Regions from separate parts of the Bradyrhizobium sp. SZCCHNR1015 genome, predicted to be linked through region 1. Evidence: predicted binding sites of a transcription regulator. Region 1 holds the regulator's gene; each other region holds the start of a gene.
What was found. Region 1 encodes LexA, which represses DNA repair genes until DNA is damaged. Its sites were predicted from a motif close to TGTTCNNNNTGTGTTCNG; they were not measured.
Positions count from the first base shown of each region.

Region 2: the regulator LexA is predicted to act here: its motif matches at 1,905-1,922, upstream of recA (recombinase RecA).
Region 3: the regulator LexA is predicted to act here: its motif matches at 5,656-5,673, upstream of uvrA (excinuclease ABC subunit UvrA).
Region 4: the regulator LexA is predicted to act here: its motif matches at 5,964-5,981, upstream of QX128_RS00575 (single-stranded DNA-binding protein).

Region 1 covers NZ_JAUEYW010000005.1:963-8,379, reverse strand. Annotated here, with positions in the region: gene QX128_RS10095 (ComEC/Rec2 family competence protein) at 1-1,395, shown strand, start outside; gene QX128_RS10090 (hypothetical protein) at 1,350-1,607, opposite strand; gene QX128_RS10085 (hypothetical protein) at 1,777-2,217, opposite strand; gene lexA (transcriptional repressor LexA) at 2,507-3,205, opposite strand; gene glp (gephyrin-like molybdotransferase Glp) at 3,411-4,622, opposite strand; gene QX128_RS10070 (LysR family transcriptional regulator) at 4,835-5,788, opposite strand; gene QX128_RS10065 (MBL fold metallo-hydrolase) at 5,873-6,805, shown strand; gene QX128_RS10060 (alpha/beta hydrolase) at 6,818-7,417, shown strand, end outside.
Region 2 covers NZ_JAUEYW010000014.1:211,257-218,673, forward strand. Annotated here, with positions in the region: gene QX128_RS24155 (DUF1835 domain-containing protein) at 1-429, opposite strand, end outside; gene recA (recombinase RecA) at 725-1,813, opposite strand; gene QX128_RS24165 (hypothetical protein) at 2,396-2,689, shown strand; gene QX128_RS24170 (DUF6894 family protein) at 3,956-4,195, shown strand; gene QX128_RS24175 (hypothetical protein) at 4,534-4,779, opposite strand; gene QX128_RS24180 (hypothetical protein) at 4,891-5,187, opposite strand; gene QX128_RS24185 (PaaI family thioesterase) at 5,441-5,899, shown strand; gene QX128_RS24190 (PilZ domain-containing protein) at 6,047-6,298, shown strand; gene QX128_RS24195 (pyrroloquinoline quinone-dependent dehydrogenase) at 6,315-7,417, opposite strand, start outside.
Region 3 covers NZ_JAUEYW010000001.1:106,633-114,049, forward strand. Annotated here, with positions in the region: gene QX128_RS00525 (lipase family protein) at 1-893, shown strand, start outside; gene QX128_RS00530 (hypothetical protein) at 1,054-1,368, shown strand; gene QX128_RS00535 (hypothetical protein) at 1,594-1,920, shown strand; gene QX128_RS00540 (DUF1963 domain-containing protein) at 2,048-2,344, shown strand; gene uvrA (excinuclease ABC subunit UvrA) at 2,502-5,564, opposite strand; gene QX128_RS00550 (porin family protein) at 5,842-6,486, opposite strand; gene QX128_RS00555 (outer membrane protein) at 6,773-7,417, opposite strand, start outside.
Region 4 covers NZ_JAUEYW010000001.1:115,958-123,374, reverse strand. Annotated here, with positions in the region: gene QX128_RS00600 (peptidylprolyl isomerase) at 119-682, opposite strand; gene coaD (pantetheine-phosphate adenylyltransferase) at 751-1,245, opposite strand; gene QX128_RS00590 (hypothetical protein) at 1,538-1,795, shown strand; gene gyrA (DNA gyrase subunit A) at 1,839-4,583, opposite strand; gene QX128_RS00580 (DUF2306 domain-containing protein) at 4,755-5,153, opposite strand; gene QX128_RS00575 (single-stranded DNA-binding protein) at 5,306-5,803, opposite strand; gene QX128_RS00570 (porin family protein) at 6,255-6,998, shown strand; gene QX128_RS00565 (outer membrane protein) at 7,192-7,417, shown strand, end outside.

The DNA of each region.
Region 1 (7,417 bases):
CTCGGCCATGTGCTGTCGATCTCAGGCTATCACATGGCGGTCGTGGCCGGCGTCGTGTTCTTCGCCGTGCGCGCGCTGCTGGCGCTGATCCCCGGCCTTACCGTCAGCCACCCGATCAAGAAATGGGCGGCGGCCGCGGCGCTGGTCGCGGCGGCGTTCTATCTGTTGCTCTCAGGCGCGGAGGTCGCGACCCAGAGATCGTTCTTCATGACGGCCGTGGTGCTGATCGCGGTCATGGTCGACCGCCGCGCCGTCACTTTCCGCACGCTCGCGGTCGCGGCGATGATCGTGCTGATCGCAGCCCCCGAGGCGCTGGCGCATCCGAGCTTCCAGATGTCGTTCGCGGCAACGCTCGGCCTGGTCGCGCTGGTGCAGTTCGGCCTGCCCAGGCTGTTCGCGACGCCGGACAGCTCCACGACGCAGCGCGTCGCGCTGTGGGGCGGGCGCGAGCTCGCGATGCTGCTGCTGGCCTCGCTGATCGCCGGGCTCGCGACCACGCCCTATGCCGCCTTCCATTTTCATCGCGTGACGCCCTATGGCGTGCTCGCCAATCTCGCGGCGATGCCGGTGGTCTCGGCGCTGGTGATGCCGGCCGGCCTGATGGGCTTGCTGGCGGCGCCGTTCGGCCTGGATGGCGTCTGGTGGTCGCTGATGGGCCTCGGCATCGACTGGATGATCGCGGTGACGCGCTGGGTGGCGGCGCTGCCGGGCGCGGTCGGGCGCATCCCGGCCTTCGGCATCGGCCCGCTGATCCTGGCCAGCCTGGGCGTCATCCTGATCGGCCTGCTGCGCACACCGCTGCGCTGGTTGGGCGCCATGGGGCTTTTGGCCGCCACCGCCTGGGCGGCCGCGACGCCGCTGCCCGACGTCCTGGTCGCCGGCGATGGGCGCGCGGTGGCGGTGCGCGGCCGTGACGGACGCCTGCATGTGATGCGCGCCGGCAAGGATGTGTTCGCCACCAAGGAGTGGCTCGCGGCCGACGCCGATGCCCGGCTGCCGGCGGACGCCTCGCTCGCCGATGGCGTCTCCTGCGACGAGGCGGGCTGCGTGGTCGCGATGGCCGACGGCCGCTTCGCCGCCATGACCTTGCGCGCTGAGGCGCTCGCCGACGATTGCGCCCGTGTCGCGCTGATCGTCACCGCGCGCGCCGCGCCGTCATCCTGCGCGGCGGCCGTGATCGATCGCGAGCGGCTGCGGCAGCAGGGCGCCTTGTTGCTGGTGCAGCAGGGCAAAGGCTTGGCCGTGACGCCGACGCGTGCCGGCGGCACCGACCGCCCATGGTGGCCGGCGCCCGCCGAGGCCGGCGAGTTCGACACGACGCTGACGCCGCGTGCGCCGGCCGCGCGGCTTCAGGACGCGACGCCGCCGGAGACGGAGCAGGGCGAGCAGGATTGAGCGCCGGGCAGCTCGAAGGTGCCGAGATGATACTCGGTGTCGTCTGGTCCATCGAACAGCGAGGGCCCTTCGACCAGCGTGAACGCAGCGCCCGGATAGCGTTGCCAGATGGCGACGTCATCAGCCGTGACCGTCAGCCATCCGAACGCAAGCATGTAGCGGCCGGGCTCGGTGATCCGTCCGGCCTTGTTCCAATCGATCTTGTTGACCACGGCGGCAAGCTCCCCCGGCAAACAATGCCGGCCGAGGGATGTCGTTCCTATCCGATGCGATGCCGGACGTTCGCCCGAGAGGACTTTGCGCTTGCAGAACCCAAGTCTACCAAGTCTCCCACCTTCGAAAGCGCGCTCACGACCGACAGAAATGCCGACGCGCAGACCCTCAGGTGATGCTGATGCGGCGAATCGGTGTGGCCTGCGACGTCGGCACGTCCTCGGCGATGTCCGGGCGGCGCTCTGCCGGCTGCTTGCTGACCGGCAATTGCAGCACGGTGACGCGCTGGCCCTCGCAGAGCTGGGTCACCAGCACGTGGCGGCCGTCGGCGAACTCGATCGCGTCGTGATGGCGATCGGGAATGTGCGTCTCGATGCTGTTGAACTTCGCGACGCGCTCGCGGATCGTCCGGGTCCAGAGCCAGCGGCTGTCGTAGCGGACGTCCTCGGCGAAGGCCAACTCGGTGCCGGGCAGCATGCAGACTGCGACGGTCGGCTCGCTCTCCAACGCGAAGCCGCGGGTGGCGGTGCCACGGAAGGTCATCGAGATCAACGTCTCGCCGACCTTGGCGGGACGGGACGCAACCGCATGGAGGCTGTAGTCACACATCGGATCGCTCCTCGTTGAGAGATAGCCGACCCACGCTCCCCCCGGACAGGCGCAGGCCTCTATCAGAGTGGACATCGATGGTGATGTTAGCGCGCGCTTCGCGGCAATTCTGCGCTGATCTGCATCGCGTGTGCCCGCGGCTGATCACAAGCGTTTGAGCATGCCGCGCTGCACATCATGAAGTGCATTCGCGTGTGACGTATTTGCTGGCCGCTTCCAGCTTGGCTGGCTTCTCGCTCGGCGGCGACAGCGCGTGCGCCCGCCGCCGGTCGACCGATCCCCTTCGCGATCAGTACTTGCGGTACAGCCCGACCAGCTTGCCTTGGATCTTCACCCGGTTCGGCGGCAGGATGCGCACCTCGTAGGCGGTGTTGGCCGGCTCGAGCGCGATCGATGCGCCGCGACGGCGGAAGCGCTTCAAGGTCGCTTCCTCATCGTCGATCAGCGCCACCACGATGTCGCCGGTGTCGGCGGTCTCGTTGCGCTGGATCAGCGCCATGTCACCGTCGAGGATGCCGGCATCGACCATCGAGTCGCCGCGCACCTCGAGCGCATAGTGATCGCCGTTGCCGAGCATGTCCGCAGGCACGCTGATGGTGTGGCTGCGCGTCTGCAGCGCCTCGATCGGGGTACCGGCGGCGATGCGGCCCATCACCGGCACCGCGACAGGGCGCTCGCCATCGTCTAGCGCGGGAGTACTGGTGCGCACCTTGCCGAGATTGCCTTCGATCACCGACGGCGTGAAGCCGCGACGGTTGCCCGCGGCCTGCGACAGCTCGGGCAGCTTGATCACCTCGATCGCGCGGGCGCGATTCGGCAGCCGGCGGATGAAGCCGCGCTCCTCGAGCGCCGTGATCAGGCGATGAATGCCGGACTTCGAACGCAGATCGAGCGCATCCTTCATCTCGTCGAAGGACGGCGGCACGCCGGCTTCCTTGAGCCGCTCGTTGATGAACCGCAGAAGTTCGTACTGTTTGCGCGTCAGCATTTCGACCTGGTCCCCGGTTTGTTGTTGTCCGAGTCCAGGAGCTGCGCCTTGAGCACAAGCCGGCTGAGAGCGCCCTGGAGTCGGACCGTCATCGCGTCGCCCGCAACATACTAAAAACAAATCATGAACGGACACTATATGTTCGATGTGTGTTCCGCAATCCTAAAAATATGATGAACGGACCGGGCTTTACCGGGGAAGCGGCTCAGTTCGGCAGGCGCAGGATCTCGCACGGGCTGCCGGCAGGCGCCTTCGGCGCAAACGCCGGCCGGATCACCAGCGCCTGCGACAGCGCGAGGTTCCCGAGCAGCGACGAATCCTGCTGGCTCACTGGGGTGGCTACCAGCGTGCCGTCGGCGCGCTCCTCGAGCTGCGCCCGCAGATAGTCCTCGCGCGAATCGTTCGCCCCCAACTCGCGGCCGAGCAGGGCGGTCTCGCGCGGCATCACGGCCTCGTCGCGGCCGAGCAGGCGCCGAATCAGCGGCACCATGAACAGGATGGCGCAGACATAGGACGACACCGGATTGCCGGGCAGTCCGATCACCCTGATGTCGCCGAGCCGTCCGTGCATCATCGGCTTGCCCGGCCGCATCGCGATCTTCCAGAACGCCATTTCGACGCCCTCGGCCTCCAGCGCCTGCTTGACTAGGTCGTGATCGCCGACCGAGGCGCCGCCGGTCGTGATCAGGACGTCGGCCTCTGCCGCGCGGGCGCGCCGGATTCCAGCGACCGTCGCCGCCATCGTATCCGCGGCGATGCCGAGATCGATCGGCGTCGCGCCCTCGCTGCGCACCAGCGCCCGCAGCGCGTAGCCGTTGGAATAGACGATCTGCCCCGGGCCGGGCGTCGAGCCCGGCATCACCAGCTCGTCGCCGGTGGCGAGCAGCGCCACCTTCGGCCGCCGCCGCACCGGCAGCGCCGGATGATTCATGCTGGCCGCCAGGGATAGGTCGCGGTCGCTGAGCCGGCGCCCGGCCTTCAGCAGCACCATGCCCTGGTGGAAGTCGACGCCGGCCGGCCGGATGTGCCGGCCTGTGATCGCGGCCTCGGTGATCACGACATGGCCGTCCTCGGCGATCGTGTCCTCCTGGATCACCACCGCGTCGGCGCCTGCGGGGACAACGCCGCCGGTGAAGATCCGCGCCGCCTCGCCGGGCCCGACCACGCGATCGAACGGCCGTCCCGCCGCGACCTCGCCGATCACCTTCAGCCGCGCCTTGGCCTTGGCTGCGTCGGCCGCGCGCACCGCATAGCCATCCATCGCCGACATCGCCTCGGGCGGCTGCGTCCGCAGCGCCGCGAGGTCGCGGGCCAGGATGCGGTGATAGGCCTCGTCCAGCCCGACCATTTCCTCAGCCAGCGGCTCGGTGCCGGCGAGCACCGCGGACAACGCATCGGAGACCGGCATCAGGGCCATGGGATTACCTTCGGACGAAGACGGGCAGATCGACTGAATCGCCTTCTAACCGAACGCGCACGGGGTGGCCAAGAGCCTAAGCCGCTCCCGGCTTTCCGATCGTCTGAAGGTGCGTCGCGTGGCCCGCCGCCTCACGATCGCGCGAGAAACTCTGCAATCATGCCGGGGGGGCAGTCGCGATCTGCTCACGTGCACACGGAGTCCCGACGGAGCTATCCGGCAGCCGCGCGACAGGCGGCGCGCTCGGTGGTGTGCAGGATGTCCGCCACCATGTTCCGCAGCCAGACCGATGCCGCGTCACGATCGAGCTGCAGCGGCCAGACCATCGAGACCGCCGGCAGCCGCAACTTCAACGGCGCCGGACAGAGCGCCAGCCCAAACCGGGGTCCGTAGAGCCTTGCCATCCGGGTCGGGATCGTGGTGATCACCGGTGACGCGGCCACCGTCGCCAGCACGCTGAGGAAATCCGAGGAGGCCGAGACCACGTTGAGCTCGGTCCCGATCTCGTCCAGCGCCGCCTCCAGGCAGCCCTGCAGGCTGTTGGTCAGCGTCACCAGTGCGTGCGGAAGCGACAGATAGGCATCCAGGCCGATCGGTGTTTTCATCGCGATGCGCTTTGGATTGTAGACGCAGCTCAGCGCCTGCTCGAACAGGAACTGGGATCGGTGCCGCAGCGCCACCGCCTCGAAGCAGCCGACGCCGACATCCAAGGCGCCCTCGTCGAGCAGACGATGCACCTCGTTGCGTTCGGTCGGACGGCTGAGAAGCCGCACGCCGGGCGCCGTTCGACGCAGCTCCGCCGTGAGTTCGGGGATCAGCAGCAGCTCGACCTCGCTCGAGAATCCCAAGCGGATGGTGCGCTGCTCGGTCGCTGGGTCGAACTCCGGTGCGGCGTGCAACGCAGCCTGCATCTGGGCCAGCGCCGCCCGAACCGGTCCGGCCAGCACCGCAGCCTTGGGGGTCGGCTGCATGATCGTGCCGACGCGGACGAACAGCTCATCCTGCAGCAGCACGCGAAGCGTCGACAGCGAATGGCTCATCGCCGGCTGCCCCACCTTCAGGCGCGCCGCCGCGCGTGTCACGCTGCGCTCCTGCATCAGCGCGTCGAACGCGACCAGCAGATTGAGGTCGAAGGAGCGAAGATCGAAATGATCGATGGACTGCATGAGTTGGATCGATTTGAGGAATGCATGACCTAATCGTAGATCTCGGCCCAGACAAGATCACCGTTCGGATCGAGGCCGCCAAACATGCAGGACATCACGACCTATCGCGTCGGGGACGCCACCATCAGCAGGATTTTCGAGATCGGTCTCGATGCGGTCGAGGGCGAGTTTCTGTTTCCAGGCGTGGACGCCGCCAGCATTGCCCGCGAACGCGGCCGTTTCGGGCCGGGATCGGTCGATCCGCGCACGGGATCGCTGCGCCTGAGCATCCATAGCTGGCTGGTGCGGACGCCGGAGCGCGTGGTGCTGATCGACACGGCCACCGGCAACGACAAGGAGCGGCCCGGCGCGGCCGTTCTGCATCGCCTGAACGAGCCGTTCCTCGACCGATTGCGGGCGGCCGGCGTCGCCCCCGACGATGTCGACCTCGTCCTGATGACGCATTTGCATGCGGATCACGTGGGCTGGAATACGCAGCTTGCCGATGGCCGCTGGATGCCGGTGTTTCCGAACGCCCGGCACGTTTTCTCGGGCCGAGAGCGCGCCTATGTCGCCGCCCTCTCGGCTGGCGACGGCTCGGACGCCGCGATCAGGGACGCGGCCGGGCTCGGACCCATGCTGCATCCACCGATGCCGGGGGTCTACGAAGACAGCGTGCTGCCGATCGTCGAGGCCGGCCTCGCGCGCGAGATCACGGTCGATGGCAGCGAGGTCGTCGACGGCTTCCGTTTTCTGCCGAGCCCCGGTCACAGCATCGATCACGCCTGCATCAGCTTCAGCTCGCGTGGCGAGCGCGCGCTGTTCTGGGGCGATGTGCTGCATCATCCGATGCAGGTCGCGCATCCGGACTGGAATTCGGTCTATTGCGAATTCCCGGAGGCGGCGCGGACCTCACGGCTATGGGCGATGAACCATGCCGCGGAGACCGGCTCCCTCGTGTTCACCACCCATTTCGCCGAGTCCTCGGCCGGGCGCGTCAGCCGCGACGGCGACCGGTTTGCCTGGCACTTCGCCTGATCCGAGATGGCCATGATCGATAATGCAACGTTCTCCTCGCGCATCGTTTCCGAGCGCCGCCTGATCGAAGGTCCGGTGTCCGATGTCCAGCTTCAGCTCATCAACAAGCGCCGGCACGACCTGCAACGCTTCTCGGCCGAGCGCACGCTGGTGATGATGCACGGCGCCACCTTTTCGTCCGCAAGCCTGTTCGACGTCACGGTCGATGGCGCCTCCTTCATGGATGTGCTGGCGCAGGCCGGCTACGACGTCTGGGCCGTCGACGCGCGCGGCTACGGCGGCTCCAGCCGGCCGCCGGAGATGTCGCGCGCGCCAGAGGAAGGTTCTCCATTGGTCAATGCGTGGACCGCCGTGGACGATTTCTCTGCCGCAGTGCATTTCATCCGCCGGCATCGCGATATCCCGCGCGTCAATGTGCTCGGCATGTCCTGGGGCGCCACGATCGCCGGCATGTTCGCGAGCGCGGCGAACGCGAAGCTCGAGAAGCTGATCCTGGTGACGCCGCTCTGGCTGTCGAGCGAGCCGCTGCGCATCGACACCGGCGGACCGCTCGGCGCCTATCGGATCGTCAGCCCGCGCGCGTTCGAGGCGGCATGGCGCGGCGCCGCTCCG
Region 2 (7,417 bases), on a different contig from region 1:
GCCGGCAATGGTCCGGCCGGCGGGTTGTCTGGCCAAGGCGTCGAAGACTGGCGCATCGAGGTGTCGCAACACGATCTTCGTCGCGAACTCGGCGTAATCGCGCAGATAATCCAAGAGCCAGATCAGCACCAACTGATCGTTCGGACGGGTCCCCATCCACAGTTCGACGCTATCGCAACGGTCGACAAGTTCGAGAAAACTCTGACTCCGCCCGCCGACCGCCATGAAGTCGACGCGCGAGGCGAAATCCAACCAATGCCCCCGCTTCCGTCGCACGGTGCGCTGGACGAGATAAGCCGATAATTCGGCATCGGATGGCAGCGGTCCCCACACGAAACGATGGAGAATTGGCACCACCAGGTCGGCAAAGCCGCCCCTCCGAAGCGCTCCGGCGCTGGGATCATCGGCCGCTAAAATCAAACGCGTCATGCTGTTGGCTCCGGCACGACCTGATTGGCTCAAGGCGCTATCAACACGTTCGCAATCGGCTCCCCGCGCCCAGGACCGGCGCCGGAAACGTCGGTGCCGCCGCGCGGATCCGGTCCGCTCGTCCGCTCGCACGCTTTCGATTATTCGCGCTGAAGATCGTATCCGGCGCTCAGAAACCCGGGCTCACTGCATTGGTCATGCAGCAACGCAGATTTCGGCAGAACACTACACATCTGCAAACGGGCGCCGGAACGTCGGCAACACGACGTCCATGGCACCCGCCGCCGTCGTAGCTCTACTCCTCCGCCGGCTCCTCGCCGTCGGCGTCGCGCTCGGCATTGCCGGCCAGGATCTGCTCGGCGATCAGGCCGGAGTTCTGGCGGATCGCGGCTTCGATCTTGGCGGTCATGTCCGGATTGGTCTTGAGGAACGATTTCGAATTCTCACGTCCCTGCCCGAGACGCTGGCTATCGTAAGAGAACCAGGCGCCGGACTTCTCAACGATGCCGGCCTTGACGCCGAGATCGAGGATCTCGCCCATCTTGGAGACGCCCTCGCCATACATGATGTCGAACTCGACCTGCTTGAACGGCGGCGCCAGCTTGTTCTTCACCACCTTCACACGGGTGGAATTGCCGATCACCTCGTCGCGCTCCTTGATCGCGCCGATGCGGCGGATGTCGAGGCGGACCGAGGCATAGAATTTCAGCGCATTGCCGCCGGTGGTGGTCTCCGGCGAGCCGTACATCACACCGATCTTCATGCGGATCTGGTTGATGAAGATCACCATCGTGTTGGACTTGTTGATCGAGGCCGTCAGCTTGCGCAGAGCCTGGCTCATCAGGCGGGCCTGCAGGCCCGGCAGCGACTCGCCCATCTCGCCTTCGAGCTCGGCCTTCGGCACCAGCGCCGCCACCGAGTCGACCACCAGCACGTCGACCGCACCGGAACGCACCAGGGTGTCGCAGATCTCCAGCGCCTGCTCACCCGTATCCGGCTGTGAGATCAGGAGCTCATCGATGTTGACGCCCAGCTTGCGCGCATAGACCGGATCGAGCGCATGCTCGGCATCGATGAAGGCACAGATGCCGCCCTTCTTCTGCGCTTCCGCCACCGTGTGCAGCGCCAGCGTGGTCTTGCCCGAGGATTCCGGACCGTAGATCTCGACGATGCGCCCTTTCGGCAGCCCACCGATCCCCAACGCGATGTCGAGCCCGAGCGAGCCGGTCGACACCGTCTCGACATCCATCGAGCGGTCGTTCTTGCCCAGCTTCATCACCGAGCCCTTGCCGAACTGACGTTCGATCTGGGACAGCGCAGCAGAGAGCGCCTTACTCTTATCCATTGAGGAACCTTCGACGATACGCAGGGCGGTGGCGGACATTGGCGCTCCTTATGGCGGGGATTCGCGAGATGGACAAACGGTTAACGAGGTCGGCCAGCAATCTTGAGGTGAATGTACTCCATCCGTTCTTTGTTCGCAATATGTTCTTCTCGACAATCACGCCTCTTCTCTTCGCAAACCCCTGTCTCTTCGCAAACCCCTGACAACCGCGGGGACACGCCTGCCGCTCGAGGGGCCGGCGCCCAGTGCACCGAGCACCGCCGAGGAAGCGCTGCCCGACGAGCGCGCCCGGAAGCGAAGTCGGACGCCGATGACGGCGACCGCGAGAGGATCCTGGCTCGGCTGAAGGCGGAGGCCATGCGCGCGAGCGGCGCAGCCGCCGACCGGCGATCATGCGAATTACGACCGGCCTGTCCGAGCGCTCCAACCTCGCCTCTCGCGCCAGTGACAGACGCCACTTCAATTATAAGTTGCTATTGTGGTCTCGACCGTGCCCTATCATCCTGCTGGTCCTTCTCTGTGAGCCCCCTACCGCTTCCAATTTTCGGGACCAGCATGACCGGATCCAACAAGGAACAGACCCTCACGCTGTGGCGCCCGGTCGGCCCAAAGGAGTTCGCCTTGATCGCGGCCTCGGGCATGCGGGCGTTTCCGCCGCGCCTTCCGGAGCAGCCGATCTTCTACCCGGTGCTGACCGAGGCCTATGCCGTGAAGATCGCGAGGGACTGGAACGTACCGGCGAGCGGCTGCGGCCATGTGCTGCGCTTCGCGATCCTGCGACGCTTCATCGACGCGTACGAAGTGCATGAGGCCGGCGGCCGAGAGCATCTCGAGTACTGGATTCCCAGCGAAGACCTCGCCGACTTCAATGCCGCGATCGTTGGACCGATCGAGCTCGTCAAGACTTTTCCTTGAAACTACCAAACTCCTACACGCGTGCGTAGATCGCACGGTCCGTGGTTCTCCTGAGAAGAACGAAGTTCCCTCGCCTCTTCTGCTTTTGTTCGGCTCATCGTGCGTGCAGACGCACGATTTCGATGCAGATGTGCAGCCGCCCTGCAAGCAGAGTCCGGCCATGAAGTTCCGCACCAAGCGGCATCCGAGCAGCTCGACGACCGCCATATGACGAGCGACAGATGAAACGACGAACCTCGAACGCCCCTGTGTCGGACCATGCCCGAGGATGGGCTAGCGCGCCATTCGCGCAGCTCCTGATGCGGCCTGAGGAATGGCCCGGACAAGACCCGCGTGATCCGCATCACGCGGCACGCCGGCGCTCACGACATCTTCAAGCCACAAACCATTGTCATAAACTTTGGGTTGCGTTATAGGATCGTGGTTGTCGTACGTCTGAGCAAATTTTTGATCAGCCCCGGATTTGTTTGTTCGTTGCGATGATGGCTGACCCGTATTGTCCGTGATGTATTGTCAGTGATGCGGCGTCGACCGATCCCTTGCAGCCTGCCAGCTCCAACATTTGCAGGCTCCGTCACCCGTAGGCGCACGGCCCTGAAACCATCCGCGCCGAAAGAAAGCCCCGGACGACGTCCGGGGCTTTCGACGTTGATAGCTCCGCTCGGGATGCATCTCCCTCCGTCATTGTCGTGATGTCGGGGAACGGATTGCGGGCGCTGCGCTTCATATCGGCGATGACAAGAGATGACGTGACGTGTCCGTCCTGCAGGGCCGGCCTTCAAAGGATCGAGCTTCACTCGCAGCAAGGCGCCGCGGGAGAGAGGCGTTGTCCGGCCTGCGACGAACTCCTGGAAATGGTCGACGGCGCGACGCAGATTGTTTACCGACTGACAGTCGTGCCGGAACGGATCTTCGACCGCAGCCAAGTGCGTCCCGCGGCGGTTGATCGAGATTGCAACCTTGATCTGACGCAAGGCACGCCGACAGGTTTCGTACTAATTTAATTGTGTCATTGCCGGACTGCCCTTGCTGGGAAGCTACGACGTTGACGCCGAGCCTCGGACCGCGGCGGTCCGAGGCTCATTCGTCGGCCTTCGCTGTGCCCGGTTGCGCCGCACATCACCAACGGCAATCAGCCTAACCGAAGCGAACAGCGCGACCGACCGTATTTTACCGGAATTGATCCGAGTGGGTTTTGCGCTTCCATTTGTGGTGCGTACATCAAACCCAGCGGCCTGGGGCGGTCAGGGCTCACCGGTTTTGGCAATGCCGCTCTATTTCTTTCGTATCCGCAACGGCCACTTCTCAGGCGCGTCCGAGTATGGGACCGAGTGCGCCGACCGCAACGCAGCCTGGAAAGAGATGACCACCGTCTGTGCCGACATGGCCAGCAGCATCTCGCGCAAGCTCGCCGAAAACTCCGAATGGCAGATGGAGCTGCTCGACGAGGCACGGCAGCCGGTCTTCCGCATCCGGATCGTCGCCGAGTCGCTGGATCAGGCCTGACGGCTCGCCAGACCTCTTGTGGATTGTCACCGACGAGAACCACAACCTCAGCCTGTGGCCGCGAGGTCGAGTGCGCGTCATTTCGGCAGCCGAGCTTGATCGAGATCAAAATGCCTGTCTGCATCCTGGCAGACATTTAAATTTGTATGGGTAATCTGATCTTCAAATGTCCGCGAACGGGGATGAACGTGCAGCATTGGCTGGAAGAGCCGAAGCCAGGCGATCCCACGTGCTCCTATGAAACCGTGGTCTGCAAGGCCTGCACGCGGCTTCATTTCATCAATCGCGACACACGCAAGCTTCTTGGCGAAAAGGAATGAGGCGCTTGCCGGAATCGTTCAATCGGCGCTGGGAAGCCGCCGCATCGTGAACTCGATCGCCCCGTCGGGAAGCTCGCGCCAGCTTTCGACGGCGCTCATGTAGCCGGCCTTGGGATAGCGGGTCAGATAGTCGCGGGCCTTGGCGCGCGCTTGCTCGCGCGGCAGCGTGAACGTGTCGCGAACGTAGCCGTCGCGAGCCTGTGCGGCGCCCTTCTGGCGCCGGGCCGCCATCCGGCTGGCAATGTCCCGGGGCCGCATCCCCATCGACGAACTCCAACGCGCTGCCACACCGTCAATATAGACGGGGCCGCGAGGAATCCGAGTCCGCAATTGGCCCGGAGGGTCAGAGCCCGCCCGACCCGAACGCGATGAATCTCAATTGGTGCTGCCGACAGCCTTCGGCTTCTTGGCCGCGGTGGTCTTCATGGCAGGCGCCGCCTTGGGCTGCTCCGCCGCGCGGACGTTGCCCCAGGGATCGGCGCTCGTCTTGGCGTCCGGAATCTTGCGCATGGTGTCCTTGTAGGCCTGCTCCCGCGCCGCTTCAGCTTCCTTTTCCTCGGGCGTCTTCGAGGGACCGTCGGCGAGAAGGTTGATATTGGGCATTTGCGCCATCGCGGGAACCGCCCAGCCTGCCAGCACGGCGACCGCCATCGTCACGATCAGCTTCTTCATTGGTTACTCCCCGGTAGAGGCGCCTTATACCATCGCCTCGCCATGCGCCAAGCCCGCGACACTGTGCCGGAACGGTGGACCGCAGGCGGGATGTTCGCGGCCGCACCGTCTGCGCGCACCTGCCGTCTGTTCCACGGTGTGCCATCATCATAGTTTTCCAACTCCGGCCTTTTCAAGCCGCCGCTCTGCGGCAACATTCCGGCGGCTCCGCCGATCGCGGCGACAAAAGTCGACGAGACAAATCGACAAGACCATGGGAGGACCTCCGCGCGTGCCGAATGAGACCCCGAACTTCACCATCGACGACGCGAGGCGAATCCTCGATGACGTGTTCGCTCCCTGGATCAAGGATCTTGGCCTGATCGTCGAGGACATCGCGCCGTCCCCGCTGGGCGAAGCCGGCGCCATCCTGCGCATGCCGTTCTCGCCGCGGCTCTGCCGCGACAATGGCGTTGTCTGCGGCCAGGCGCTGATGGCTTTTGCCGATACCGCGATGGTGATCGGGATGGTCACCGCCAGCGGCGGCTACCGGCCGATGACCACTGTCGACCAGACCACGCATTTCATGCGCGCCATTGCTTCCGCCGACGTGCTGGCGGATGCGCGCGTGGTGCGGATGGGCCGCACCATGAGCTTCGGCCGGGTCACACTGACCAGCGCCGGCGATGGCAAGCCGGTGGCCATGGTGTCGAGCGCCTTCGCGATGCTCTGATCCGCGCGGCCCGGCCGGGGTTAACGAAACGTGAAGGCGACGGCCCGGGCCTCGCGGGCCGGATTCATCTGATCGAAACGCGAGCGTGATTTATTTTAGGTGCTTTTGACGCGAAAGGTGACGCCATTCGGCACCGGGTTACAGGCCATGAGCGAGACGAGTGACAAGCGCATTGCACCGAGGCATCGGGTGCTGAAGCAGGGCAGGCTGGCGTTCGACGGCGGCGGCGCGGTCGATTGCATGGTCCGCAACATGTCCGATACCGGCGCCAGGGTCGAGGTGGTCAGCCCGGTCGGTCTGCCCGAAGCCTTCACGCTGGTGATCCCGGCCGACAAGTTCACGCGGCGCTGCCACGCAGTCTGGAGCCACGACAAGCGGATCGGCGTCGCATTCGACTGATGGCGGTACCGGACCGTTAGGCCCGCCGCAGGCGCCATCGCCACAACGCCACGAACAGACCAACCAGCACCCCGGCCGCGAGCAGGGCGCCGGCGGAGAACCGTCCGCCCGGACGATCAATCGTCCGTGACCATAGCGAGGGCCCTTCGCCATCCCGCGCCAGCCGAAACGCCACGACGCTGTCGCCGAGCGACGTTCCCGCCTCCGAATGGCCCCCCGCTGCGATCACCACGAATTGCTCGCCCTTCCATTGATAGGTCATCGGATTGGCGACGCCCGGCGCGGGCAACCGGCCCTGCCAGAGCTCCTGACCTGAGACAGCGTCGAAGGCGCGCAGATAGGCGTCCATCGCGCCGGTGAAGACGAGGCCGCCGGCTGTGACCACGACGCCGTTGACGAGCGGCGTGCCCCACTTGAACGCCAGCCCGAGCGGCGCGCGATCCTCGGTGGTGCCGACGGTCGAGCGCCACAGGATCTTTCCGGCCTTGAGGTCGACCGCAACCATTTCGCCCCATGGCGGCCGGTTGCACAACAGGCCGAGCCTGGACATCGCGACCGCCCGTGTCACCGCGAACGGCGCTCCGCGCTGCAGTCCAAAATCAACACCGCGCGGCGCCTTCATCCGGTCGGCTTCCGCGCGCGGGATCAGCCTGACGATGTGGATGGCGCGGCTGACATTGGCGTAGAGGATCTGGTGGACGGGATCGAACGCCGCGCCGCCCCAGTTCACGCCGCCGCCGGTCATCGGAAACAGCAGCGTGCCCTGAGTCGTCGGTGGCGTGTAGAGACCCTCATTGCGCAACGGCGCGAGCTGATCGTCGCAAGAGGAATCCAGGACGCGCGGCACGGCCCTGAAAATATCACCCGCCGCGAAGCGCTGATCGAGCAGCGGCGGCACATGGGTCGGGAACGGCTGCGTCGGCGACAGAACGTCACCCTCGACCGCGCCTTGCGGCACTGCGCGCTCCTCCACCGGCCAGACCGGCGCGCCGGTGTCGCGGTCGAGCACGAACACGAAGCCTTGCTTGGTCGGCTGCATCACGACGTCACGCGCCCCCTGCCCGGTCTCGATCCGCGCCAGCATCGGCTGCGCCGGCAGATCGTAGTCCCAGACGTCAT
Region 3 (7,417 bases), on a different contig from region 1:
AGTCCGTCCCGTCGGGCGCCGCGAACGGTCCGTGGTCGCTCGTCTGGGGCCCGGCGGTCAACAACGGCGTGCTCGCCTATGTCGCGCAAGGCAGCGACGGCAGCTACGCGCTGGCGTTCCGCGGCACCGATGTCGACGGCTCGATCGCCGGCGCCTTCGAGAACGTGCTCGCCGATGCCGACGCGGTTTTCCAGGTGCCGTGGCTGTATCCGCAGCAGGCCGGCGCGCCGCTGCAGATCAGCGCCGGAATCAACGACGCGCTGGCGCTGGTCATCGCGCTCACCGATCCCACGACGGACCTGTCGCTGCTGGACTATCTGCGCGGCCTCGCGGCCAAGCAGAACCTGCAACTGATGGTGACCGGGCACAGCCTCGGCGGCGCGCTCGCCGTGGCGGCGACGGCATGGCTGCAGGATCAGCTGCCGAAGCTGAACTCGTCGCTGAAATTCACGCTGTGGCCGCACACCTTCGCTGCTCCGACGATGTGGAACGCGGGATTCGCGGCGACCTTCGCAAAGAGCTACACCTATTACGCGGCGGTCAACAGCAACGACATCGTGCCGATGGGGTGGGCCAACCTGAACGGGATTCTCGGCACCTATCCGCCGCCGGCGCCTGTCCTGAAGGACACCAACTACTACTCGATCTACAAACCGCTCGAGTGGCTCAGCGCATCGATCCCGACCTATACGGCGATTGCGCCGAGCAATCCGGACCTGTTCACGATCACGCCGATCGTCGAGGCGAACGACTCCTGGACCGCGGAAGCCGGCTACATGCATTCCATGCAGCTGCAGTATTTCCCGCATGCGACCGGCACGAAGGCGCCGCCGCTGCCGGGAGTCACCAAGACCGGCGTGGCGCGGCCGCGGGCGGTCGCGGTCGCGGCCTGAGCGTCGCAGGGGAGCTTTTGCGGGGCTGGGTTCGCTCAGTCCTGCAAGGGGCTCGGTGCGGCGGCCAATCAACCTTTGATCACGATTTTTGTGAGTGTGCGCTGCAGGAACGCCTTGCGCGGTGCGGTGGTTGACCCCGCACAGAAGCAAGGAGAGAGACATGCAACGCACGATCAAGATGGCCGCGCTGGCCGGAGCCACGCTGGTGATCGGCACCGCCGCTGCGTCCGCGCAGGGCTATGCCCGTTTCGGTGACTCCATGGCCTGGGTGCCGCCGGCGCAGACCACGGATTCCGAGCCGGTGTATGGCGCAGCGCCGGGGGCGGCCTACGCGCCGGGTCCGGTGGCTGGCCCAGTGGCCTGGGGCGGCGGCTACAACGGCACCAACCATCCGACACCGGGCTCGACCCAGGGCGATGTCGGTCCGTCTGGCAACAACAACGGCACGCTGACCGGCGTCTATCGTCAGTGGTAGTCGCTGTCAGATAAGTCAGCGTCCAGTCGACAAGCCCGCCGCCCGGACACGAGCGGCGGGCTTGTCTTCCGCAAGGAGCTACCGAGAGACAGCCGCGCGTTGGATCATTCAATCGCGGCAATGTGAGCGAAGCGTTGTGTCGCAGCATTGTCGTGACCTGCCGCGGAACCGGCAGGGTCCTCACGTTGTTTGCTCCGCGATAATTAGGAACGAAGGAGCAAGTTCATGACGCGCATGTTTGGTTTGGCGGCCTTGACCGCGGTCACGCTGGTTGCCGGCACCGCCGCCGCTTCAGCCGGCGAGTACGGCCCGGGTGGCTACGGCTATGGCGGCCAGGTCACCAGCACCTACGCCTACCGCGATTCCTACGCCTGGGCGCCCGGACCGGTCTATGAGGAAGGCTACGTCGCGGTTGCGCCGGGCGAGTATGACGGCCCGGGCTGGGGTGCCGGCTACAACGGCACCAACCACCCGACCCCGAGCTCGACCCAGGGCGACGTCGGCCCAAGCGGCAACAACAACGGCACGCGCAGCGGGTATTATCGCTGGTGAGTTGAGTTGGTAGAGCAACGATGAGGCCCGTCGCGCTTGGCTGAGCGGCGGGCTTTGTCGTTGCGTTACAGGGGGGAGACGATAGGCTGGGTAAGCCTTGTAACCTCGAAGTCCAGCGGACCCGCGCATGAAAGTCATTCCGCCGTTTCAGCTCGTCCCTGAACCGTTGGATGACGTCGCGCGCGAAATGCCACCTTTCAAATGGGCGCCAAAGCCGATCGGACGCAGGCACCGGCTCGGTGGAAGCCCCGATTTCATCCAGGGTGATGAATGGCCGACCTGCAAGACCTGCCGGGTCAAGATGACGTTCTACGGTCAACTCGATTCGATCAATGACGAGATATGTATCGCGGATTGCGGGATGATCTACGTCTTCCTGTGCTTCGATTGCTACGCGTCGGAGTCGTTCGTTCAGTCGAACTGATGTACGATCTAGGGTCCGTGCAAGCAGCGACCTCTCGCATGGCGCACGAGCCCGTCGTCCCGACCGTCATCGCGAGGAGCGGAGCGACGAAGCGATCCAGAGTCTCGCGCCCGGCCCTGGATTGCTTCGCTTCGCTCGCAATGACGGCGCGACGGAACTACTCCGCCGCCTCGCTCGCGGCGCCGCGGCTGCGCTTCTTCGGCTTGGCCGACTTCTCCAGCACCGGCTTCAGGAACTGCCCGGTGTAGCTGCGCGACGCTTTCACGATGTCCTCCGGCGGACCCCAGGCGACGATCTCGCCGCCGCCGTCGCCGCCTTCGGGGCCGAGGTCGATGACCCAGTCGGCGGTCTTGATGACCTCGAGATTGTGCTCGATGACGACGACCGTGTTGCCCTGCGCGACCAGCTCGTGCAGCACCTCCAAAAGCTTCTTGACGTCGTGGAAGTGCAGGCCGGTGGTCGGCTCATCCAGGATGTAGAGCGTGCGGCCGGTGGCGCGCTTGGACAATTCCTTGGCGAGCTTGACGCGCTGGGCCTCGCCGCCGGACAGCGTGGTGGCCTGCTGGCCGACATGGATGTAATCGAGGCCGACGCGGCGGAGCGTCTCGAACGTGTCGCGCACGCGCGGCACCGCCTTGAAGAATTCGGCGGCCTCCTCGACGGTCATGTCGAGCACGTCGGCGATCGACTTGCCCTTGAACAGCACGTCGAGCGTCTCGCGGTTGTAGCGCTTGCCCTTGCAGACGTCGCAGGTGACGTAGACGTCGGGCAAAAAGTGCATCTCGATCTTAATGACGCCGTCGCCCTGGCAGGCCTCGCAGCGGCCGCCCTTGACGTTGAAGGAGAAGCGGCCGGGCTCGTAGCCGCGCGCCTTCGATTCCGGCAGGCCGGCGAACCATTCGCGGATCGGCGTGAACGCGCCGGTATAGGTCGCGGGGTTGGAGCGCGGCGTGCGGCCGATCGGCGACTGGTCGATGTCGATGATCTTGTCGATATGCTCCAGGCCCTCGATGCGGTCGTGCGGCGCGGCCGCCTCGTTGGCGCCGTTGAGCTTGCGCGCGATCGCCTTGTACAGCGTGTCGATCAGCAGCGTCGACTTGCCGCCGCCGGACACGCCGGTGATCGCCGTGAACAGGCCGAGCGGAATCTCGGCCGAGACGTTCTTCAGATTGTTGCCGCGGGCGTTGACGACCTTGATGGTGCGGCGATGGTTCGGTGGCCGCCGCTCGGGTACCTCGACCTCGAGCTCGCCGGTGAGATATTTGCCGGTCAGCGACGCCGGATTGCGCATGATCTCGGCCGGCGTGCCCTCGGCGACGATGTTGCCGCCATGGGTGCCGGCGCCGGGGCCGATGTCGAGCACGTAGTCGGCGAGGCGAATGGCATCCTCGTCATGCTCGACGACGATCACGGTGTTGCCGAGGTCGCGCAGCCGCTTCAGCGTATCGAGCAGGCGGGCATTGTCGCGCTGGTGCAGGCCGATCGACGGCTCGTCCAGCACGTAGAGCACACCGGTCAGCCCCGAGCCGATCTGCGAGGCCAGGCGGATGCGCTGGCTCTCGCCGCCGGACAAGGTGCCGGAGGAGCGCGCCAGGGTCAGGTAGTTCAGGCCGACGTCGAGCAGGAAGGTCAGGCGGTCGCGGATCTCCTTGAGGATGCGGGTGGCGATCTCGGTCTGCTGCGCGTTCAGGGCCTTCGGCACCTCGGCAAACCATTCGCCGGCAGCCTTGACGGAGAGATCGCTGATTTCGCCGATGTGCTTGCCGCCGACCTTGACGCACAGCGCCTCGGGCTTCAGCCGGAAGCCTTTGCAGCCGGCGCAGGGCACGTCGTTGAAGTACTTGCCGAGCTCCTCGCGCGCCCATTCGCTCTCGGTCTCGCGGAAGCGGCGCTCGATGTTGGTGATCACGCCCTCGAACGGCTTCTTGGTGTCGTAGGCGCGAACGCCGTCCTCATAGGTGAACTTGATCTCGTCGTCGCCGGAGCCGTGCAGCAGCGCGTTCTGCGTCTTCTTCGGCAGATCCTTCCACTTGGTGTCGAGCGTGAACTTGTAGAACTTGCCGAGCGCGGTCAGCGTCTGCAGGTAGTAGGGCGATGACGACTTGGCCCAGGGCGCGATCGCGCCCTTGCGCAGCGTGACGTCCTTGTCGGGGATCACGAGGTCGGCATCGACGTGCTGCTCGACGCCGAGGCCGCCGCATTCGGGGCACGCGCCATAGGGGTTGTTGAACGAGAACAGCCGCGGCTCGATCTCGGGGATGGTGAAGCCGGACACCGGGCAGGCGAACTTCTCGGAGAACAGGATGCGCTCGGGCCCGCTCTTGTCGTGGATCTTGGCCACCTTCTTCTTCTCGTCATGGCCGGGCTTGACCCGGCCATCCATCTCCTTCGAAGAGGATGGATCACCGGGTCTCGCGCCTTCGGCGCGGCCCGGTGATGACGGGGAAGGGGCTGCATCCGCGAACTCGATCACGGCCAAGCCCTCGGCGAGCTTCAGCGCGGTCTCGAAGCTCTCCGCCAGGCGCTGGCCGATATCGGGGCGCACGACGATACGGTCGACGACGACATCGATGTCGTGCGGGAACTTCTTGTCGAGCGTGGGCGCCTCGGCCAGCTCATGGAAGGTGCCGTCGATCTTGACGCGCTGAAAGCCCTTCTTGAGATATTCCGCGAGCTCCTTCTTGTACTCGCCCTTGCGGCCGCGCACGACCGGCGCCAGCAGATAGAGGCGGGTGCCTTCGGGCAGCGCCAGCACGCGGTCGACCATCTGCGACACGGTCTGGCTTTCGATCGGCAGGCCGGTCGCCGGCGAGTAGGGCACGCCGACGCGCGCCCACAGCAGGCGCATGTAGTCGTAGATCTCGGTGACGGTGCCCACCGTCGAGCGCGGATTCTTCGAGGTCGTCTTCTGCTCGATCGAGATCGCCGGCGACAGGCCGTCGATCTGGTCGACATCCGGCTTCTGCATCATCTCCAGGAACTGGCGTGCATAGGCCGACAGCGATTCGACGTAGCGGCGCTGGCCCTCGGCATAGATGGTGTCGAAGGCGAGCGAGGATTTGCCGGAGCCGGACAGCCCGGTGAACACCACCAGCCTGTCGCGCGGGATCTCGACGTCGATGTTTTTCAGATTGTGCTCGCGGGCGCCGCGGATGGTGATGGCCCGCAGGCTCGACTGGTTGGCTTGCGCGCGCTGCTTGGCCTTGAGCACTTCATCCATGACGATCGTCCCACGGCGCGAGACCGCGCCATTGTTGCAGGCGCGTTCTGCCGGGAGCCGGCCATCGGACGCCAGAGGGAAAAGGTATCGTCGGAACGTAGGAAGAACGTGGCCGGATTTCCAGTACCGTCAGCGAATCATCAACAATGCGCTCAGGGAATGGCAGCGAATGGCAGGAGGCTGCCGGTTCCGTCCGGCCCTGTGCGCGATCCCGCAAAGAAAAAGCCTCCGCTCTGGCAGAGCGGAGGCTGTGTGCGTTGGCCCGGAGGCGACGTTCTTAGAAGTGGTAGTTGATGCCGACCTGACCGGAATGCACGTTGAGCGTGCCGGTCGCGAGCGTGCCGAGGCCGGTGAAGGTGTAGCTCTCGCCACCGAAGCTCTTGTAGAGGTACTCGCCCTTCAGCGACCAGTTCGGGGCGAACATGTACTCGACGCCTGCGCCGACGGTCCAGCCCGAGTGGATCTTGCTGTCCGAAACGGCCACGCCCGGAGCCGTCAGCGAGATGCGGTTGTCCGCCCAGGCGTAACCGCCGGTGGCGTACAGCAGGGTCGGGCCGAAGGCGTAACCGATGCGGCCACGGACGGTGCCCCAGTCACGGATCTTCGATTCGGCGGTCACGCCAAGCGCGCCGACGGAGGCATTGATGTCAGCCCAGGCAGCATCGGCCTCGAGGCCGAACACGACAGCACCCTGCTGCCAGTTGTAGCCGACGGTGCCACCGGCGAAGCCGCCCTTCATGGCCGCAAAGTCAGCATCCTCATTGGCGTAGCCACCCATCGCACCGATGTAGAAACCGGTCCAGGTCTGCACCGGCGCGAGAACCGGGGCCTTGGTGTAGGTCGGGCGTGCGGCGAGATCAGCGGCGGCAGCGGGAGCGGCCAGGGCGGCCAGGGCCACGGTCGCGAGCAAGATCTTCTTCATTCCAGTCTCCAGTTTATTCCTCGAAGTCCGCATCGCACCGATAAGCTTACGCACGAAACAGACTCACCCGTTCAAGTTGACGAGGTTCCTATAGCCCGGTTCCGTACGGATTACCGTCACCCTGAAGACACACTCGCGGCCAAACCGCGTTTTTACGGCCCAGTTCCAGAAAGCCTATGTTACTCAATTGCTTGGTTCCGTGTGTGGCGAGCCGGCACGGTGGTATCGATGCAACAAAAAAGGCCGGCTTTCGCCGGCCTTTCTCGGAACCTGTCGGTTGCAGGTATCAGTATTTGGCAATGACCGGGCCGCCGAAATGGTAGCTGAGGCCGACCTTGACGGTGTGGACGGTGTCCTTCCACTCGGAGCGGTTGGTCGCGAAAGCGCTGTACTGGATCGCGCTCTTGCCGAAGTCGAGATAGTTGTACTCGAGCTTGGCCGACCAGTTCGGGGCGAACATGTATTCCGCGCCGGCGCCGACCGTGTAGCCCCAGCGGGTGGTGGTCTGGCTGAAGACGTTGCCCGGCACGCCGTCGTAGCGGTGCTGCAGTTGGCCCACGGCGGCACCGCCGCTCACGAAGAACAGAGCGGGACCTGCGGCGTAGCCGAGGCGGCCCTTGATGTCGCCGAAGCTGGTCAGCTTGGTGAAGAAGGTGTCGCCCACGCCGGCATTGACCACTGCGGAGCGGCCGTTGATGTCGGCCCAGTGATAGTCGCCTTCGAGGCCGAACACGACGTTGTCGACCTGCCAATTGTAGCCGAGCACGCCGCCGACGAAGCCGCCATTGGTGTTGTAGTTCTGGGTGCCCAGGAAGCCCGGCGCATTGAAGCGGCCAAGGAAGGTTTCCTTGCTGGTGCCCCAGCCGCCGCCGCCCTGGATGCCGGCGTAGAGGCCCGACCAGCTCAGGATCTGCGCGACCATGGGCGGCGC
Region 4 (7,417 bases), on a different contig from region 1:
CACCGGCCCTGTCGATGTGGCGGGCCGGCAGAATCGGCATGCCGCCGCGACGTGGCAAAAGGTTCCTTAGGGCCCGAGGGAACCGGGCGCGAGACCCGGGTGTCCCCCTGCTCTGCCTCTACTTGATGTCCGAGGCGACCTGAACCTTCACCATCTTGTCCGGATCGGTGACGGCACCGCCCGAGGAGCCCGGAGGCGCCTTCTTGAGCTTGTCGACGACGTCCATGCCCTGCACGACCTCGCCAATCACGGTGTATTGGCCGTTGAGGAAGGAGGCATCGCCGAAGCAGATGAAGAACTGCGAGTTGGCGGAATCGACGCTATCGCCCCGGCGCGCCATGCCGACGGTGCCGCGCTTGAACGGCGTTGACGAAAACTCCTGCTTCAGGTTCGGGTACTTCGAGCCGCCGGTGCCATTGAAGTTCTGGCCGTCACCGGTCTGCGCCATGAAGCCGTCCATGACGCGGTGGAACGGCACGTTGTTGTAGAAGCCTTCGCGCGCCAGCGTCTTCAGCCGCTCGGCATGCTGTGGCGCCAGATCGGTGCGCAGCTTGATGATGATGCGGCCCTTGGTGGTGTCGATGACCAGGGCATTCTGCTTGTCGAGGCCGGCAGGCAGCGACTGGGCCAGCGCCGGCAATGCGAAGACGAGAGCGAAGACGAAAGCGAGCGCGCGGATCATGGCAACTCCGATGACATGAGACGATGTGGAGAGGAAGGCACCGCCGGAAGCGGCCGGTGCCTGAAGGATCACTTGAACTTGGCCTTGAGACTTTCGACCACCGACGGCGGCACGAAATGCGAGATCTCGCCGCCCATGGCGGCGATCTGGCGAACCAGCGTGGCTGCGATCGGACGGACACCCACCGAGGCTGGAACGAACACCGTCTGGACCTGCGGTGCCATGGTCTGGTTCATGCCGGCCAACTGCATCTCGTAGTCGAAATCGGTGCCGTCGCGCAGGCCCCGGATCATCATGATCGCACCGGCCTTCTGCGCGGCCGTGACCGTCAGATTGTCGTAGGTCGAAGCCTCGAAGCTGCAGCCCGCCGCGGCTGCCACGGGGCCGAAGATCTCATGCGCCATCGCCAGCCGCTCCTCGGTCGAGAACAGCGGCTTCTTGCCGTGATGCACGCCGACCGCGACGATCAGGCGGTCGCAGAGGTGGACGGCCTGCCGGACCACATCGAGATGGCCGTTGGTGACGGGATCAAACGAGCCCGGATAGAGCGCAATGCGTTGCATGCGCTCGTCCTATACCGCCCGGAACAGGCCGGCAAGCCGCCGTCAGGCGCGCTGGCGTGGCTGTGATGGGCAAAGAGCGGCCGAGAGACTGCATTGCGATGGAACGAGGTGCGACGCCGGTGGGCCGGAACCGTGGTCGGCTACCGCGATTGTTTCGTCGGAACATCCGACATGAAACACGCTCGCGCCGAGACGAAACCAATTCGCCCGTCCCGCGAAGACGTCTCGAAACCCGACCTGGTTATCAAATCGTTAACGAACACGGGCCGAACGGCCCAGACAGGGGACCGTCATGATCAAAGCGCTATCTGCAGTCGCAGCAGCCGGCTTGGTGGCTGCCGGCATCACCCTCCTGCCCGGCTTCGCTCCCCAGGTCGAAGCCAGCGTGCCGCGTCCGCTGGCCAAGGCGGACCGCCTGGACATCCGCCCGATCGGCCGCGACTGCTCGCAGCAGGCCTGGCCCAACTTCGAGGCGGGCTGCCTGCGCAGCGCCGGAACCCGGGGAACCATCCGCGAGGCCAGGATGGTCTCGGTCGAGCGGACGCAGTGAGGCGAACAGCGAAAGACCTGCGTCGTCCGCTATTCGCTACGCCCTATTCGCCATTCGCCTGGTCAGCGTTCCCGTTGCCGTTCTCGGCCTCCTCGCCGATATGCTCCACCGAAACGACGTGCTCATCATCGGCGGTGTCGAACACGATGACGCCCTGCGTCGAGCGTCCCGCGATGCGGATGCCGTCGACGGGGCAACGGATCAACTGCCCCTTGTCCGTCACCAGCATGATCTGATCGCCATCCTCGACCGGGAATGAGGCGACGAGCTTGCCGTTGCGGTTGTTGACCGACATCGCGACGATGCCTTTGCCGCCGCGGCCGGTGGTGCGGTACTCGTAGGACGAGGTGCGCTTGCCGTAGCCGTTGACCGAGACGGTCAGCACCACCTGCTCCTGCGCCGACATCTCGACATAGCGTTCCTGCGACAACTGGATCGCGCCAGCGGCCGCCTCCTCGCCCTCGGCCTCGACCGGCTCCTCGGTGGCAGCATCGCCCGACATCGCCCGGCGCATCTTCAAGTACGCCGTACGCTCGTCCGAGGTCGTCTCGACATGGCGCAGGATCGACAGCGAGATCACCTTGTCGCCGCCGGCGAGCGCGATGCCGCGCACGCCCATCGAGGTCCGACCGGTGAAGACGCGCACGTCGGTGACGGGGAAGCGGATGCACTGCCCGCCCGACGCCGTGAGCAGGACGTCGTCGCGCTCGGTGCAGATCTGAACGTTGACGATCTCTTCGCCCTCGTCGAGCTTCATCGCGATGATGCCGGAGCGGCGCACGTCGACGAAATCCGACAGCTTGTTGCGGCGGACGTTGCCGCCGGTGGTCGCGAACATCACGTCGAGATTGGCCCAGGAGGATTCATCCTCCGGCAGCGGCATGATGGTGGTGATGCGCTCGCCCTGCTCCAGCGGCAGGATGTTGATCAGCGCCTTGCCACGCCCGTTGGGCGCCGCGATCGGCAGCCGCCAGACCTTCTCCTTGTAGACCTGGCCGCGCGACGAGAAGAACAGCACCGGCGTGTGCGTGGAGGCCACGAACAGCCGGCTGACGAAATCCTCCTCGCGGGTCTGCATGCCCGAGCGGCCCTTGCCGCCGCGGCGCTGCGCCCGATACGCCGACAGCGGCACGCGCTTGGTGTAGCCGGCATGCGACACGGTCACGACCATGTCCTCGCGCTGGATCAGGTCCTCGTCCTCGACCTCGCCTTCCTGCTCGGCGATCACGGTGCGGCGCGGCGTGCCGAACTCCGCCTTAACAGCGGCGAGCTCGTCCTTGATGATCCCCTGTACCCGCGCCCGCGAGCGCAGGATGTCGAGATAGTCGTTGATCTCGACCTTGAGCTTGTCGAGCTCGTCGGAAATCTCCTCACGGCCGAGCGCGGTCAGGCGCTGCAGGCGCAGGTCGAGAATCGCCTTGGCCTGCTCGAACGACAGCCGGATGGTGCCGTCCTCGGAAAGACGGTGGCGCGGATCGTCGATCAGCGTGATGATGGCCTCGACGTCGCGCGCCGGCCAGTCGCGCGACATCAACGCCTCGCGCGCGGTCGCAGGATCGGGCGACGTCCTGATGACCCGGATGACCTCGTCGATATTGGCGACGGCCACGGCAAGGCCGACCAGGATATGAGCGCGGTCGCGCGCCTTGTTGAGCAGGAACTTGGTCCTGCGCGTGACGACACGCTCGCGGAACGCGACGAAGATCGTCAGCAGGTCCTTCAACGTCATCGTCTGCGGGCGGCCGCCGTCGAGCGCCAGCATGTTGGCGGCGAAGCTCGTCTGCAGCGGCGTGAACTTGTAGAGCTGGTTGAGCACGACGTCCGGCACGGCGTCGCGCTTCAGCTCGACGACGACGCGGTAGCCGTCGCGGTCGCTTTCGTCGCGCAGGTCGGCGACGCCTTCGATCTTCTTCTCGCGCACCAGTTCGGCGATGCGCTCGACCATCGTCGCCTTGTTCACCTGGTAGGGAATCTCGGAGATGATGATCGCCTCGCGATCCTTGCGGATCGTGTCGATCGTCACCTTGCCGCGCATCATGATCGAGCCGCGGCCCAGATGATAGGCCGAGCGGACGCCGGCGCGGCCGAGGATGATGCCGCCGGTGGGGAAATCCGGCCCCGGAATGATGTTGATGAGGTCGTCGATCGTGAGCGCGGGATTGTCGATCAGCGCGATGCAGGCATCGATCACCTCGCCGAGATTGTGCGGCGGGATGTTGGTGGCCATGCCGACCGCGATGCCGCCGGCGCCATTGACCAGCAGGTTCGGATATTTGGCCGGAAGAACCGACGGTTCCTTGTCGGAATTGTCGTAGTTGGCCTGGAAGTCGACGGTGTCCTTGTCGATGTCGTCGAGCAGCGGAATCGCCGACTTGGCGAGCTTCGCTTCGGTGTATCGATAGGCCGCGGGGGGATCGCCGTCGACGGAGCCGAAATTGCCCTGGCCGTCGATCAGCGGCACGCGCATCGAGAAGTCCTGCGCCATGCGCACCATGGCGTCGTAGATCGACTGGTCGCCATGCGGATGGTATTTACCGATGACGTCGCCGACCACGCGCGCGGACTTGACGTACTTCTTGTCGGGCGTGTGCCCCTGCTCGTACATCGAATACAGGATGCGCCGGTGCACGGGCTTGAGGCCGTCGCGCGCATCGGGCAGCGCTCGCGACACGATCACGCTCATCGCGTAATCGAGGTAGGAGCGCTTCATCTCGTCGAGGATGGAAACGGGACGAATGTCGGAAGGTCCGCCCGGCTCGCCGGGCTTCTCATCTTCTTTATCGGACAAAGGGGATACCGGTCGGTTTTGACACGCGAAAATCGCTTGGAATCATATAGCGCATGGCGCTGCCGCTAGCCACCCCCAAGGGGGTTCGGAGCGCGCTTTTTCTGCTCGCCTTTCCAGGGACTTAACCGGTTGCCGCGGCCGCCCATGGCAGGCTCCGGGAACCCTGTTTGGCTATGGGCCGAAGACCACCTTGTGCATGATCCGTCCAGGCATGAGCGTGAACAGTCCGGCAATCACGAGGGCGCCGGAGAACAGCGTGATCATGGCCCGGCGATGGGGCCCCACCCGATGGCGGTGCGCAGCCCACACCGCAACCGGCAGCACGGCCAGCGTATAGAGCGACAGCAGGTGAATCGGGCTGAAGGGACCGACCAGCCGGATGGTGTGAATCCAGAACGAGCTGGCCGCAACGGCGGCCATGAGAGTGACCCAGATCCAGCCGAGCGTTCGATGCGGCAAGGTCCCTTTCGGGGCTGCGAACTGGACCAGCCCCAGTGCGAACGCCGTCATCGCGGCGACAGCGTGCAGCAGGACGGCGGGCTCGGCGGCGAGCAGCGGTGCGAAGCTCATGCAACACCCCGGTGGTCAGGTTACGCACTGCTCAAGCGAACGAAACGTCAGACGCGCGCGATCGCCTGCAATGCGAGACCCGAGGTGATCGCCCCGGCTCCCGTCCCGACACGGACGGAAGCCACCTTGTATCGACCGAGGACGCAGGCGGCTCAGAACGGAATGTCGTCGTCCATGTCGCTGTTGCGTCCGCCACCGCCGGCCGAAGCGACCGCGCGGCGCGGCGGCGCCATCGACGGACCGCTGCTGCCGAAATCGCCGCCACCCATGTCATCGGAGAAGCTGCCGCCCCCGCCACCACGGCCATCGAGCATCGTCAGGGTCGAGTTGAAGCCCTGCAGGACGACCTCGGTCGAGTACTTCTCGACGCCGCTCTGGTCGGTCCATTTGCGGGTCTGCAGCGCGCCCTCGATGTAAACCTTGGCGCCCTTCTTCAGATACTGCTCGGCGACCTTGCAGAGACCTTCATTGAAGATCACCACACGGTGCCATTCGGTCTTTTCCTTGCGCTCGCCGGTCGCCTTGTCGCGCCACGTTTCCGACGTCGCAATGCTCAGATTGGCGATCGGCCGCCCATCCTGCGTACGCCGGATCTCGGGGTCCTTGCCGAGATTGCCGACCAGAATCACCTTGTTCACACTACCCGCCATCACCACTCTCCCGCGGTTCTCGATCATCGGACCGGCCGTCCACACCGGCCTCACGGCGTCCGGTGGCTAACCCTTCCTCTCGCGGCGGACCCTATACGGTTGCCGCGCGGTCCACCCGCCTCGTCCATTGTTTATCCACATATAGCAGGCGGACGGCCATTGTTCCAGTTTTGTTCGCGCGCCTGTGTCTACAACCGTGCGTCGAGTTCCAAGGAACCCGATGGAACCCGATGGAACCGCGAAAAAGTTCCGTCAATCACGAAAAAGCGATTAACTTTCATCAGCTTACATTGCCCCACTTCCTCCCCGCCTGTGGCTTTTGGGAGACGGTATCCAGGGTTGAATCGCGTATATTTGAGGACGGATTGGGGCCGCAAGCGTGGTCGCACCAACTTCACAGACGTGCGTCTCCGGGGACCATTTTGGAGACGCCCAAAGCGGGAGACTTGGGATGAAAAGAATTTTTCTTGGAGCTGTCAGCTTGATGGTTTTGGGGGCGCTGACGCCGGCGGGAGCCGCCGATCTCGCCGCCCGCCCGTACACGAAGGCCCCGGTGATGGCGCCCGCTCCGCTTCCGACCTGGGCCGGCTTCTATCTCGGTCTGCAGGGCGGTGGCGGCTGGGGCCGCAGCGATGAGACCTTCTTCGGTGCGCCGAATACGGCGATCTTTGCCGGCACGCAGCGTTACGACATCACCGGCGGCTTCGCCGGCGGCGTGATCGGCTACAATTGGCAGGTCGACAACATCGTGTTCGGCCTCGAGGGCGACTATCACTGGGCGGACATCGACGGCCGCTCGGCCGTGATCAACGCCGGCGTCGGTGACACCTACTTCACCAAGCTGCGCGGCTTCGGCGACATCAAGGGCCGGCTCGGCTGGGCCACGGGTCCGGCACTGCTCTTCGTCAGCGGCGGTGCCACGGTCGGCGATCTGCAGCACCGCTACGATGGCGTTCCCGGCAACGTGTTCGTGCAGAACGACTGGCGCTGGGGTTGGACGATCGGCGCCGGTGCCGAGTACATGTTCGCTCCGAACTGGTCGGCCAAGGTCGAGTACAACTATCTCGATTTCGGCAAGAGCTCGATCCAGTACTCCCCGGTCGCGACCAACCGCTCGGAGTGGAGCGACACCGTCCATACCGTCAAGGCCGGCATCTCCTACCACTTCGGTGGTCCGGGCATGTCGCGCTACTGATCGCACGCCAAAAGCGAATATGTCGAAAGGCCGGCCTCGCGCCGGCCTTTTTTTGCGTGCCAGAACCGGTACTTGCCGAGCCGTTGTGTCCTTTGGGTGACGGCTTTTTACGGCGGAAGGGGCTATCAAGGTCCGGCGGGTGGGCGTTGGTGAGAGCGTGCGTGCGGGCGTCGGACTTGGTTTGGGGAATGCGATGAGAAGGCTGTTGCTGGGGGCGACAACTTCGCTGGCGCTGGGGATTGCGCCGGCCATCGCTGCCGATCTGCCCGCGCGCACCTTCACCAAAGCGCCTGCGATGATCACAACGATCTATGATTGGAGTGGTTTCTATGTCGGCCTGAACGCCGGCGGCGCATCCTCCCGCACCTGCTGGACCAACAAGGTCAGCTTCGCAGGTGTCGCTGCGACCAACGCCGAGG